Peterkaempfera bronchialis: one gene and its partners. The protein of the gene in region 1 interacts with the protein of each later gene in a pairwise test. Links are inferred from orthologs where the notes say so. Each region holds a gene or a part of one and is shown on either strand. Other genes may lie near its edges.

Region 1 (4,634 bases):
ACTCCCGGGTCTCCGTGATCGTCAACCCGCCGGACGCCCCCTACACCTACGCCGAGGTGCGCGGCGAGGCGATCCTGACCACCGAGGGCGGCCGGGAGCTGATCAACGACCTGTCCCACAAGTACATGGGTCAGGACTACGGCTACGACGGCCCCGACGACGTACGCGTGGTGGTGCGCATCCGCCCCGCCAAGGTGGTCGACCACCTCTAGACGGCGCCTGGCGGCGCCCCGCCTCTCCCACCGGTATCGGCTCGTGACCGCCCCGCGACGCATACGTCGCGGGGCACTGCCGGTTTCCCACTACGCTTGACGCTGTGAGCATTCGCCTGTACGACACCAGCACCCGCCAGGTACGCGACTTCGTCCCGCTCGTACCGGGGTGTGTCTCGATCTACCTGTGCGGCGCGACCGTGCAGGCCGCCCCGCACATCGGGCACATCCGTTCCGGCCTCAACTTCGACGTGCTGCGCCGCTGGTTCGGCTACCGGGGCTATGACGTCACCTTCTGCCGCAATGTCACCGACATCGACGACAAGGTGATCGCCAAGGAGCACGAGCTCGGTCGGCCCTGGTGGCAGATCTCGTACGCCAACGAGCGCGCCTTCAACGACGGCTACAGCGTCCTCGGGTGCCTCCCGCCGACCGTCGAGCCCCGCGCCACCGGCCATGTGCCCGAGATGGTCGAGATGATGCAGACCCTCATCGAGCGCGGCCACGCCTACGCCGCCGACGGCAACGTCTACTTCGACGTCCGCTCCTTCCCCGGCTACCTCTCCCTCTCCAACCAGGAGCTGGACAATCTGCGCCAGCCCGAGGGCGAGGGCGAGACCGGCAAGCGCGACCCGCGCGACTTCGCCATGTGGAAGGCGGCCAAGCCCGGCGAGCCCAGCTGGGAGACCCCGTGGGGGCGCGGTCGGCCCGGCTGGCACCTGGAGTGCTCCGCGATGGCCCACAAGTACCTGGGCAGCGCCTTCGACATCCACGGCGGCGGGATCGACCTGATCTTCCCGCACCATGAGAACGAGATCGCCCAGTCCCGCGCCTACGGCGACGACTTCGCCAACTTCTGGGTGCACAACGCCTGGGTCACCATGAGCGGCGAGAAGATGTCCAAGTCGCTCGGCAACTCGGTGCTGGTCTCCGAGATGGTGCAGCGCTGGCGGCCGATCGTGCTCCGCTACTACCTGGCCGCCCCGCACTACCGCTCCACCATCGAGTACAGCGAGGAGGCGCTGCGCGAGGCCGAGTCGGCCTTCGGCCGGATCGAGGGCTTCGTCCAGCGGGTGGTCGAGCGCTGCGGCACCGTCGAACCGGCCGCCGAGGTACCGCCGGCCTTCGCCGAGGCGATGGACGACGACCTGGGCGTCCCGCAGGCGCTCGCCATCGTGCACACCACGGTGCGGCAGGGCAATGCCGCACTCAACGCCGATGACAAGGACAACGCGGTGGCACGCCTCGCCGAGGTCCGTGCGATGCTCGGAGTACTGGCCCTCGACCCGCTTGACCCGATGTGGGCCGGCGCCGAGCGCGGTGAGGACCTGCACGGCGTGGTCGACAGCCTGGTACGCCTGGTGCTGGAGCAGCGGCAGGCGGCGCGGGCCCGCAAGGACTACGCCACCGCGGACGCCATCCGCGAGCAGCTGGGCCAGGCCGGCCTGGCCATCGAGGACACCCCGTCCGGCCCGCGCTGGACGATCAGCAGCCAGTAACCCGAGGGGGCGCCCCCGGGGCGGGCCCACCGGCTCGCCGCGCGGGGCACTGGCCGCACAGCGCCCGGAGGCGGGCACGGACCACGGGTGGGCCGCACCGGAGCCGGTGCGGCCCACCCCCATGACGAACAGGACAGGACGTACACCCATGGCCGGCAACAGCCAGCGCAGGAACCGCCGCAACCCGGGGTCCAAGAAGGGCGCCAGTGTCGGTACCGGCGGCCACAGCCGGAAGGCGCTCCAGGGCAAGGGCCCGACCCCGCCCGCCGAGGCCCGCAAGGGCCACCCCAAGCAGCGGGCCGCCAACGCCGCCGTCAAGCGCGAGCGCGACGCCAAGGCCCGGGCCGGCATGCGCCGGGCCGGTGGCACCGGGCGCGGCGGGCGCGGCGGCGCCGGCGCCGCCGAACTGGTCGTCGGCCGCAACTCGGTGGTCGAGGCGCTGCGCGGCGGCGTCCCCGCGACCGCGCTCTATGTGATGCAGTTCATCGACAGCGACGACCGCGTACGGGAGGCATTCCAGGAGGCCAACGACCGGGGCATCCCGCTGATGGAGGCGCCGCGCCCGCAGCTGGACCAGATGACCGGCGGCCTCAACCACCAGGGCCTGGTGCTCCAGGTCCCGCCGTATGAGTACGCCCACCCCGAGGACCTGCTGGAGACCGCCGCCGACGCCGGCGAGGACCCGCTGATCGTCGCCCTGGACGGGGTCACCGACCCGCGCAACCTCGGCGCCGTGGTCCGCTCCGCCGCCGCCTTCGGCGGACACGGCGTGGTCGTCCCCGAGCGCCGCGCGGCCGGGATGACCGCCGGCGCCTGGAAGACCTCGGCGGGCGCCGCCGCCCGGCTCCAGGTCTCCCGGGCCACCAACCTGACCCGTGCGCTGGAGACCTACCAGAAGGCCGGTCTGATGGTGGTCGGCCTGGCCGCCGAGGGCGAGGCCGAGGTCGCCGACCTGGACGCGCTGAGCGGGCCGGTGGTGATCGTGGTCGGCTCGGAGGGCAAGGGCCTGTCCCGGCTGGTCTCCGAGACCTGCGACCTCACCGTGCGCATCCCCATGCCGGGCCAGACCGAGTCGCTCAACGCGGGCGTCGCCGCCGGCATCGTGCTCTACGAGGCGGCCCGGCTGCGCGCCGCCCGCTGACACCGGCCGCACGCCTCGCGTACGCCCCCTCCGGCCCGCCCGAGGGGGCGTACGCGCACCCGGCGCGGCGGCCCGGGGCCCGATCCGCGTCCACATCCGGATTCGATCCGCGCCGGATGCGCTCCGAGGGGTGTCCTAACCCCGTGTCATTCGGTTAGTGGTGTGTGGACACCAGAACACCTCCCCGTTCCCAGGGGGGACGCTCCGCCGGAATAGGCGAACCGCCCGAGCTGAGCACGATCAAGGTGCCGAGCGACCCGGTGCGGATCGGGGGCTCGCACGCCAGCTTCCGGGTCCGGCTCGCGGCGCCGGTCGCCCCGCTCATCGGCGCACCCGCGTACGCCCGCTCGTACGGCGGGTCCTACTCGCCCCCGTCCTTCGCCGTGCCCCCGTCCGCCGTGCCCTCGTCCGCCGTGCCCTCGGCGATGGCCCTGGTGGGCGTGGGCGCCGCCACGGGCCCGCGCCGCAAGGGGCGGGTCACCGCCGTCACCTGGTCCGGCCAGGCGCGGCCCGGGGACCTGGCGGCCACTCAGCTGCTCGACGCCGTACGGCTGGTCCCCCAGCCCATCGGCGCCGAGGACGCGGAGGAGGCCGCCACCCGCGCGGTGCCCCGCATCCCGTTCGGGGAGGGCGGCCCCTACGGCCGCAGCGTCCCCCAGCAGGGCGGGTACGGGCTGCGGCAGTCCGCCGGGCGCCCGGCGCGGTCGGAGCCGCCGATGTCCGGCTGGACGCCGGGCGGCGAGGAGTACCGGCCGCAGGAGGACGAGGTCTGGGCGCAGGCGTCCGGAGACCTGGCGCACCACGCCTGGTACCCGGGCCGCAAGGTCGACCTGGGCCTGGTGCTGCTGCCGCTGCGGGTCTTCCTCGGCTGCATCTCGGTCTACGCGGGCTTCAGCAAGCTCTGCGACCCCGTCTACTTCGACGGCGGCGACCGGGGCTCCATGATGCGCTGGCTCGCCTCGCTGCACCCGTGGAGCTTCACCCAGCCGCTGCTGGACTTCGCGATGGCCCACCCGGTCGGCGCCGGGCTCGCCGTGGCGTTCACCCAGATCGTGGTCGGTGTGCTGTCGGTGCTCGGCCTGTGGCAGCGGGCTGCGGCGGCTGCCGCGATGCTGCTCTCGGTGGCGCTGCTGTTCACCGTCAGCTGGCAGGCGGTGCCCGCCTATGACGCGCCCGACATCATCTATCTGGCGGCCTGGAGCCCGCTGCTGATCGCCGGGGCGCCGTTCGGCTCCGTCGACGGCAGGCTGGCCCTGGACGCCTGGCGGAGGCTCGGTCCCACCGCCTCCGTGCAGCGGCTGCGGCGGCGGGTGCTGCGCCGTGGCGCGGTGCTCTCCACGGTGGTCATCGGGCTGAGCCTGGTGCTGGGTTCGATCCTGGGCGCGGCGGTACGGACCGGCGCGGTGCCCACCACGGTGGTGCCCCAGCAGCCGGCCCCGCCCACCGACTACGGCAGGCCCACCTGGCCCACCCGGTCGCCGGACGGCGCGGCCACCACGCGCCCACCGTCCGGCCCGCCGCCGACTTCCCACCCGGCGACCCGGCCGCCTGGCCGGACCTCCACGCCGACCGCGCCGACCGTCCCGAGCCGTACGGCGGTGCCCGGGCGGCAGCAGTCCGCGCACCCGGCGCCCGGCAGCGGCACCGGGCACCACAGCGGCGGTTCGACGCACCACACCCAGGCACCGGCCGGCGGCACCAGCTCGGCGCCGGGCGGCCAGAGCCCGACCGCGCCCCATCCGTCGCACAGCGGGGGAGCGGTGATCGGCGGGCTGCTGGGCA
Region 2 (3,665 bases), 310 kb from region 1 along the record:
CGGGCCGCCCCGCTGGGCGGCCCGGCCTTTCGGCGTGCGCGCCTCCGGTTCGGACCCCTTCGGTGCGCGCGCACGGTCGCCCGGTGCGGAATGCTGTGGTCCAGAAGGGCGCGGACGGCGGATGCCGCCGCGGGAAGGAGCGGGCGGATGATCATAGGCGTGGGCATCGACGTCGCGGCGATCGACCGCTTCGGAGAGTCGCTGGAGCGCACCCCGAGGATGGCCGAGCGGCTCTTCACCGGGGCCGAGCTCTGGCTGCCGTCGGGGGAGCGGCGCTCCACGGCCTCGCTGGCGGTGCGGTTCGCCGCCAAGGAGGCGCTGGCCAAGGCGCTGGGGGCGCCGTCCGGACTCAACTGGCTGGACGCCGAGGTGCACAGCGAGCCGTCCGGGCGACCGGTGCTCAAGGTGGCGGGCACGGTGGCCGCCCGCGCTGCGGAGCTCGGGGTGACGGCCTGGCATGTGTCGCTCAGCCATGACGCGGGCGTAGCGTCGGCGGTGGTGATCGCCGAGGGGTGACTCTGCTCGGCGTCCGGCGGAGAGTCGCTGAGGGAGGCTCGGATGCGGTACGCGCACACGGTCGAGCGGGTGCGGGCGGCGGAGGCGGCGCTGATGGCGCGGCTGCCGCAGGGCGCGCTGATGCAGCGGGCGGCGGCGGGGCTGGCGGCGACCTGTGCGAGGGCGTTGTCGGACCTGCGGGGCAGTGTGTACGGCAGCAGGGTGGTGGTGCTGGCCGGCAGCGGGGACAACGGGGGTGACGCGCTGTATGCCGGCGCCCGGCTGGCCCGGCGCGGCGCCGGGGTGGCGGCGGTGCTGCTGACGCCGGAGAAGGCGCACCGGGGCGGGCTGGCGGCGCTGCGGGCGGCCGGTGGCACGGTGGTGCACGGCAGGGGGGAGGGGGAGCAGCGGATCGAGCGGGCCGATCTGGTGCTGGACGGGATCGTCGGCATCGGCGGCCAGGGCGGGCTGCGTCCGGAGGCGGTGCCGTTCGCGGCGGCGGCGCAGCGGGCGCGGGAGCGGGGCGGGGCGCTGGTGGTGGCCGTCGACCTGCCGAGCGGGGTCGACGCGGACACGGGGGAGGTGCACGGGGCCGCCGTACGGGCCGATGTGACGGTCACCTTCGGCACCCACAAGCCGGGGCTGCTGGTGGACCCGGGCGCGGAGTACGCGGGCGTGGTGCGGCTGGTGGACATCGGGCTGGGGCCCGAGCTGGGCGAGGGGCGGCCGGGGGGCCGGGCGGCCGTCGAGGCGTTGCAGCATGCCGATCTGGCGGCGCTGCTGCCGGTGCCCACGGCGGAGAGCGACAAGTACCGGCGGGGCGTGCTGGGGGTGGCGGCGGGTTCCGCGCGCTATCCGGGGGCGGCCGTGCTGGCGGTGGCGGGGGCGCTGCACGGCGGCGCGGGCGCGGTGCGGTACGCGGGCAGTGCGGCCGAGGAGGTGGTGCGGCGCTTCCCGGAGACGCTGGTGACCTCCGGCGGCCCGGCGCAGACCGGGCGGGTGCAGGCCTGGGTGGTGGGCCCGGGGCTGGGGGACGGGCCGGAGGCGCACCGGGCGCTGGACGAGGCGCTGGCCGACGACGTCCCGGTGCTGGTGGACGCGGACGGGCTGACCCTGCTGGCGCAGCGCGGCCCGGTCGCCCTGGAGGGCCGCCGGGCGCCCGTGCTGCTGACCCCGCACGCGGGCGAGGCGACGCGGCTGCTGGCCGCCGTGCACCGGGGTGAGCCCGCCGAGGAGGTGGCGCATGCCCGGCTGCGGCACGCCGTGCGGCTCGCCGAGGCGTACGGGGCGGTGGTGCTGCTCAAGGGGTCGACCACGGTGGTGGTGCCCGCCCCGGCCGAGTCGGCGCGGGTGCACTCCGCCCGGTACCGGGAGTGGCCGTCCTTCCCGGTGGCCGGCGGTACCCCCGTGCGGGTGAATCCGACCGGGACTCCCTGGCTGGCCACGGCCGGGAGCGGCGATGTGCTCTCGGGTATCACCGGGTCGCTGCTCGCCGCCGGGCTGGCCCCGGTGGACGCCGCCTCCGCCGCCGCCTATCTGCACGGCCTGGCCGCCCGTACGGCCGCCGCCGGCCGCTCCGGCACCGTCCCGGTGGCCGGTGCGGAGCCGCAGGGTGCGCCGGTCACCGCCCTGGAGGTCGCGGCGGCGGTCCGGGCCGCCTGGCGGAGCGTGCGCGCCGCCGGCTGACCCCCGGGCTGACCCGCAGGCAGTCTCCCGTGGTGGCTGGTTCCGGCCCATCGGCTGGATCACGTCTCCGTAACACATGCAACCGCAGCGGCCGATCCGATGGTCGTACCTGATGTGCGGGTGGGTACCCGCAGGCCCTCAGGGGGTGAGGCGCGTCGCGTCGTCGACGGGCGCGCAGGGGAGGCGGAGCATGCAGCACCAGCGGATACCAGGGTGGCGTCCACGCGCGGCGGCCCTCGGGCGGCGGACCGGGGTGGCGCTCGCCACCGTGGGCCTGGTGGCCCCGGTGTCGCTCTTCGTGGTCGGGGGTGAGGCCCAGGCGGCCTCGTCCTGTACCGGCAAGACCGGTCCGTACCAGCGCCAGGTGGAGTCCTACCTCAAGCTCAAGGCGGACGGCAGGCAGTCCGCGAAGGACTGCCGGGCGATCCAGAAGTTCCAGGTCAGATATGGGATCACCCCGCACATCGGCTACGCGGGCCCGGTCACCTGGAGCAAGATCCAGCAGCTGAAGGCCAGTGCGAACCCCAACGCGGCCGGCACATGCCCCACCAACAGGGGCCGGATCGCCTGCGTGGACCTCAAGCGCCAACTGCTCTGGGTGCAGAACGGCAAGAAGGTGGTCTACAGCCCGGTGAAGATCCGCTCCGGGCGCGACGGCTATGAGACCCGCCCCGGCCTCAAGCGGGTCTACTGGCGGAACAAGGACCACTGGTCGACGCTGTACAACGTCGCCATGCCGTACAGCCAGTTCTTCGACGGCGGGCAGGCTTTCCACGGGGTCTCCATCCCGATCTCCACGCCGCCCGGCTCGCACGGCTGCGTCAATATGACCAACAGCGACGCCAAGCGCCTGTGGGGCGTCCTCAAGCTGCACGACTACGTCTACGTCTGGGGCAAGCGCCCCGGCACCTGACCGCCGCCAGGCCGCAGGCCGCACCAGGCCGTCGCGGAGAGGCCGCGCAGCGCCCGCCCGGGCCGGATCCAGGGCGGGCGCTCTGCGTTGCCGCACCCACTCCGGGCAGGCCGTATCCGAGGGTTCTGGGAGACTTGCAGGCGATGAGAACAGCGATGCGTGCCGAAGCGACCGTGGACCTGGCGGCGCTGCGGGCCAATGTCGAATCCCTGCGGGCCCGCACGGGCCGATCCGCGGTGATGGCCGTGGTCAAGGCGGACGCCTACGGCCACGGCATGGTGCCCTGCGCCCGCGAGGCCCTGCTGGCGGGCGCGACCTGGCTCGGCACCGCCACCCCCGAGGAGGCGTTGGCGCTGCGGGCCGCCGGGATCGGCCCCGACCAGGCCCGGGTGCTCTGCTGGCTGTGGACGCCCGGCGGCCCCTGGGCCGAGGCGCTCCACGCCGACGTGGACATCTCCCTCAGCGCCCGCTGGGCGCTGGAGGAGCTGCTGGCCGCCGTCGACGCGACCGGCGTACCGGCGCGGGTCCACCTCAAGGCCGACACCGGCCTGGGACGCAACGGCTGCCAGCC
Region 3 (4,551 bases), 310 kb from region 1 along the record:
TAAGAGTTCCGCGTAGGCATCTGCACGGGTGGGCCGGTGCCGAGGCCCGCGGGTAGGAGGTCACCCTCTGCTATGACTACCGAGGCAACCGAGGCCCAGGGATGAGCGGCGAGGCGGGCCGCGCGGCGGCCGGGGCGGCCGAGTCCGCGGCCCGGGCGGTCCAGGCGGTCGGCGAGGTCGCCGGGGCGACCGTGGACGGCCGGCTGCTCAGGGCCGGTCGCCGGGCGGGCGTCTTCGGCCTCTCGGTGGGCGTGGTCGCGGCGGGCGCCGCCGCCGGGGTCGCCCTGGAACGGCTCACCGTCGGCCGGACGATGCGGCTGCGCGCCCGCGCCGAACTGGACGCCGCCGCGCCGTTCGGCTCGCTGCGCGGGGTCTCCCGCCAGATCGCCGCCGAGGACGGCACCCGGCTCTATGTGGAACTCGACGGCCTCGCCCGGCCCGGCCGGGATACCGCAGCGATGGACCCGGCACCGGACTGCGACCCCGCTTCAAACCCCGTCGCCTCCGCCTCAGACCCCGCCTCAGCCGCCGCCTTCGCCGAGCCGCCCGGCGAGGACCCGGACGACGCCCTGATACGGCGCGGCTGGTTCGGCCGCCGCCGCCCGCAGCAGCGGATGCCGGCCTGTCCGGCCACCGCCCCCACCGGCGCCGACGGCACGCCCGGCGCCGCCCTGGGCGGGACCGCACCGCTCACCGTGGTCTTCTGCCACGGCTACTGCCTCAACCAGGACAGCTGGCACTTCCAGCGCGCCCGGCTCCGGGACGACACCCGCCTGGTCTTCTGGGACCAGCGCAGCCACGGCCGCTCCGAGCGCGGCCACTCGTACCAGTCCGGCGAGGCCGCCACCATCGACCAGCTCGGCGGCGACCTACGGGCCGTCCTGGACGCCGTGGCCCCCGAAGGGCCCCTGGTGCTGGTGGGCCACTCCATGGGCGGTATGACGATCATGGCGCTGGCCGACCAGGACCCGGACTACTTCAGCGACCGGGTCGCGGGGGTGGCCCTGATCGGCACCACCGCCGGCAACTGGCGTGAGGTCACCCTCGGGCTGCCCGCCTACGGCGCCAAGGTGCTGCACCGGTTCGCGCCGGGGGTGCTCAGGGTGCTGGGCCGCCAGGTGGAGCTGGTGGAGGCCACCCGGCGGGCGGGCAGCGAGCTGACGGCGGTGCTGTACCGCAAGTTCTCCTTCGGCAGCGGGGAGGTCGATCCGGCGGTCGCCCGCTTCGCCGAGCAGATGCTGGAGGCCACCCCCATCGATGTGGTCGCCGAGTTCTACCCGGCCTTCGGCCTGCACGACAAGACATCCGCGCTGGCCGCCATGGACGGCATCCCCACCCTGGTGCTGGCCGGTACCCGGGACCTGCTCACCCCGCCCGGCCACAGCGAGGCGATAGCCGAGGCGCTGCCCGGCGCCGAGCTGGTACTCGTCCCCGACGCGGGCCACCTGGTGATGCTGGAGCACCCGGAACTGGTCGGCGACCACCTGGCGGCGCTGCTGGAGCGCGCCGCCCGCCGCTGCGGAGCCCTGCCCTCCGACCTGCCCGACTGCGGCGAGGAGGGGTCCGCCGGCGACCTCGGCATGCGACCCTGAGAGCCGGACACCCGCACTCCGCCACGACCCGCACTCCGCCACGCCCACCCCGGAAGGACCGAGACAGACCCATGGGCTCGTACGCCACCCTCACCGTGCCCACCCCCGAGCTGATGCGGCGGCTGGGCCGCGACCTGGCCGCGCTGCTGCGCCCCGGCGACCTGGTGCTGCTCTCCGGGGAGCTGGGCGCCGGGAAGACCACGCTCACCCGGGGGCTGGGGGAGGGGCTGGGGGTGCGCGGCGCGGTCACCTCGCCCACCTTTGTGATCGCCCGGGTGCACCCCTCGCAGGTCGGCGGCCCGCCGCTGGTGCATGTGGACGCCTACCGGCTGGGCGGCGGCCTGGAGGAGATGGACGACCTCGACCTGGATGTCTCGCTGCCCGAGTCGGTGGTGGTCGTGGAGTGGGGCGAGGGCAAGGTGGAGGAGCTGTCCGAGGACCGGCTGGAGGTCCGCATCGAGCGCACCCTGGGCGGCGACGCCCCGGCCGCCGACGACGACTCCGACCCGCGCCGGGTGGTGCTCTGCGGCGTGGGGCGGCGCTGGGACGGTGCCGACCTGTCGATGCTGGACCGGTAGCGGCTGCTGCCGACGCGTTGCCGCCGACGCGTTGCCGACACGTTGTCGGCATGTTGTTGCGCTGCCGGGACCGGGCATGGTCACATGGAGTCTGCGGTGAGGTGTACCTAACTCCAGGAGGCGCCATGCCGAGCAGCACTCAGCAGGGCCGGTCCCCGGCCGACCCGTCCCAGCCACCGGCCGTCGGTTTCCGGGCCGTCCTGGCCGCCTGCGCGGCCGCCGCCGCAGTCTCCACCCCGCCCCCGGCCGGCGAACCGAGCGCAGCACCGGCCGCAGCCGAGGAACCGGCCGCGCCCGCCGCGCCGACCGGCCGGCCGCGCCTGCACCGGGCCGCCTAGGCGGTCAGCGCACCACCACGACCGTGCTCTGGAGCCCGGCGAAGTCCCAGAGCGCCTTGGCGTCCGCGCGGGTCTCCCGGATCCCGCCGGTCCGCTGCTTGGGGTCCGGCTTGGGTGTCGTCCCGTCCACCGCAGCGCTGAACCCGACCACCGTGCCGGAGACCCGGGCGAAGAGCACCACATGCTCGATCGGCCGCCCGTCGGAGCCGGTGAGCGCGGTGTCGCGGGCGAAGACCTGGTAGCTGCCCGGCTCCGGGTCGAGCGTGCTGGGCTGGACCGTGAAGGTGCGCACCACCTGCGGCTTGTGCGCCGGGTCCACCAGCCACACCCGGTCGGCGTCCAGCGAGTAGACCACCCGCTGCCCGCTGCCCGAGTCGGCGGGCAGTGCGGGCGTCCCCGGCCGCTTCACCGCCGAGGCCCCGGGCGACGCGGTGGTCGTCGCCGTCGGTGGCGGGGGTGAGGCCGGGGCGGCCTTGCGCTCGGTGCCGTTCGCCTGCACGGCGAGCGCGGCGACCACCGCCAGCGCCCCCAGGGTGAGGCCGGTGACGACCATCCCCGAACCGATCTTCGCCACGAGCACTCCTGCCTTCCGCTCTCTGTCGCCTCCCATCGTGCCAGCAGCCACTGGTTCCGCCTTCCCCCGGTCCGGGTGGTGGGCGGAACGGGTGGCCACCGGGCCGGCCCGGTGGCCGCGCGGGCCGGGGCGGCTGCCGGGCCCTAGGGCGGGCGCGCGGAACGTAGCATGGTGCACGAGACAGCAGACCCCACCACGGTTGTAGGTTCCCGTGCTCCTCCTCGCCTTCGACACCGCGACCCCCGCCGTCACCGCCGCCGTGCACGACGGGACGGCCGTGGTCGCCGAGTCCACCCGGATCGACGCCCGGCGCCACGGTGAGCTGCTGCTGCCGGTGATCGACCAGGTGCTGCGGGAAGCCGGTGCGGCCAAGGGCGACCTGACCGCCGTCGTGGTGGGCGTCGGCCCCGGCCCGTACACCGGGCTGCGGGTCGGCCTGGTCACCGCAGCGGCCCTCGGCCACGCCCTGGACCTCCCCGTACACGGCGTCTGCACCCTGGACGGGCTGGCGCACGCCGCCCGCGCGGACGGCCTGGCCGGGCCGTTCACCGCCGCCACCGACGCCCGCCGCAAGGAGGTCTACTGGGCCCGCTACGACGGGGACGGGGCGCGGATCTCCGGCCCGGACGTCGACCGGCCCGCCGACCTCGCCGAGCAGGTGGCCGGGCTGCCCGCCGTGGGCGCCGGGGCGCTGCTCTACCCGGATGCCTTCCCCCTCGCCCAGGGCCCCGAGCACGTCTCCGCCGGACATCTGGCGGCCGTGGCCGCCGAGCGGCTGGCGGCCGGTGCCGAGCTGCTGCCGCCCGTCCCGCTCTACCTGCGCCGCCCGGACGCCCAGGTGCCCGCCGGCTACAAGGCGGTGCTCCCGGCGTGAGCGGTGCGGACGGCGCCGTACTGCGGCCCATGCGCTGGTGGGACATCGAGCCGGTGCTGGAGCTGGAGCGGGTGCTCTTCCCCGAGGACGCCTGGTCGGCGGGCATGTTCTGGTCCGAACTCGCCGAGACCCGCCACCCGGGCGCCACCCGCCACTACACGGTGGCCGAGGACGGCACCGGCCGCATCGCCGGCTACGCCGGGCTGATGGCGGTCGGCGGCGAGGGCGATGTGCAGACCATCGCGGTGGCCCGCGAGCACTGGGGTACGGGGCTCGGCTCCCGGCTGCTCACCGAGCTGGTCCGGGAGGCGGGGAGGCGGGGCTGCGCCGACCTGCTGCTGGAGGTGCGGGTCGACAATCCGCGCGCCCAGCGGCTGTACGAGCGGTTCGGCTTCGAGCCGGTCGGGGTGCGCCGCAACTACTACCAGCCCGCCGGCGTGGACGCCCTGGTGATGCGCCTGGCGGACCCGGCCCGCGCCCCGCTGCCGGAAGCGACCGACGACATGCGAACGAGGACCGAGGGAGCGCAGCAGTGAGCGGTACCGGCAGCGGAGAAGGGCGCCCGGCGAGCGGCACCGGCAGGGGTGACGAGCCC

The links.
Region 2: the proteins of rlmB (region 1) and C7M71_RS11700 interact in binary tests that used the Escherichia coli proteins (3 or more experiments, as listed by UniProt). The link is inferred for Peterkaempfera bronchialis from one-to-one orthologs.
Region 3: the proteins of rlmB (region 1) and tsaE interact in binary tests that used the Escherichia coli proteins (3 or more experiments, as listed by UniProt). The link is inferred for Peterkaempfera bronchialis from one-to-one orthologs.

The regions. Positions count from the first base shown.
Region 1 is NZ_CP031264.1:2,994,371-2,999,004, reverse strand. The notes cover bases 969-3,855. They hold rlmB (23S rRNA (guanosine(2251)-2'-O)-methyltransferase RlmB), read left to right. Parts: upstream 969-1,859; coding sequence 1,860-2,852; downstream 2,853-3,855. Other genes in these bases: C7M71_RS13210 (DoxX family protein), read left to right, coding at 3,098-3,855; cysS (cysteine--tRNA ligase), read left to right, coding at 969-1,711. Also shown: C7M71_RS13225 (PPOX class F420-dependent oxidoreductase), read left to right, coding at 1-212; more of cysS, read left to right, coding at 317-968; more of C7M71_RS13210, read left to right, coding at 3,856-4,634. UniProt on the Escherichia coli protein: Specifically methylates the ribose of guanosine 2251 in 23S rRNA.
Region 2 is NZ_CP031264.1:2,688,591-2,692,255, reverse strand. The notes cover bases 1-2,869. They hold C7M71_RS11700 (NAD(P)H-hydrate epimerase), read left to right. Parts: upstream 1-558; coding sequence 559-2,181; downstream 2,182-2,869. Other genes in these bases: C7M71_RS11695 (L,D-transpeptidase family protein), read left to right, coding at 2,372-2,869; C7M71_RS11705 (holo-ACP synthase), read left to right, coding at 148-516. In the rest of the region: more of C7M71_RS11695, read left to right, coding at 2,870-3,094; alr (alanine racemase), read left to right, coding at 3,250-3,665. UniProt on the Escherichia coli protein: Bifunctional enzyme that catalyzes the epimerization of the S- and R-forms of NAD(P)HX and the dehydration of the S-form of NAD(P)HX at the expense of ADP, which is converted to AMP.
Region 3 is NZ_CP031264.1:2,683,357-2,687,907, reverse strand. The notes cover bases 613-3,416. They hold tsaE (tRNA (adenosine(37)-N6)-threonylcarbamoyltransferase complex ATPase subunit type 1 TsaE), read left to right. Parts: upstream 613-1,663; coding sequence 1,664-2,170; downstream 2,171-3,416. Other genes in these bases: tsaB (tRNA (adenosine(37)-N6)-threonylcarbamoyltransferase complex dimerization subunit type 1 TsaB), read left to right, coding at 3,294-3,416; C7M71_RS11670 (hypothetical protein), read right to left, coding at 2,513-3,082; C7M71_RS11675 (hypothetical protein), read left to right, coding at 2,296-2,508; C7M71_RS11685 (alpha/beta fold hydrolase), read left to right, coding at 613-1,592. Outside these bases: alr (alanine racemase), read left to right, coding at 1-56; more of C7M71_RS11685, read left to right, coding at 102-612; more of tsaB, read left to right, coding at 3,417-3,956; rimI (ribosomal protein S18-alanine N-acetyltransferase), read left to right, coding at 3,986-4,492; tRNA (adenosine(37)-N6)-threonylcarbamoyltransferase complex transferase subunit TsaD, read left to right, coding at 4,489-4,551. UniProt on the Escherichia coli protein: Required for the formation of a threonylcarbamoyl group on adenosine at position 37 (t(6)A37) in tRNAs that read codons beginning with adenine.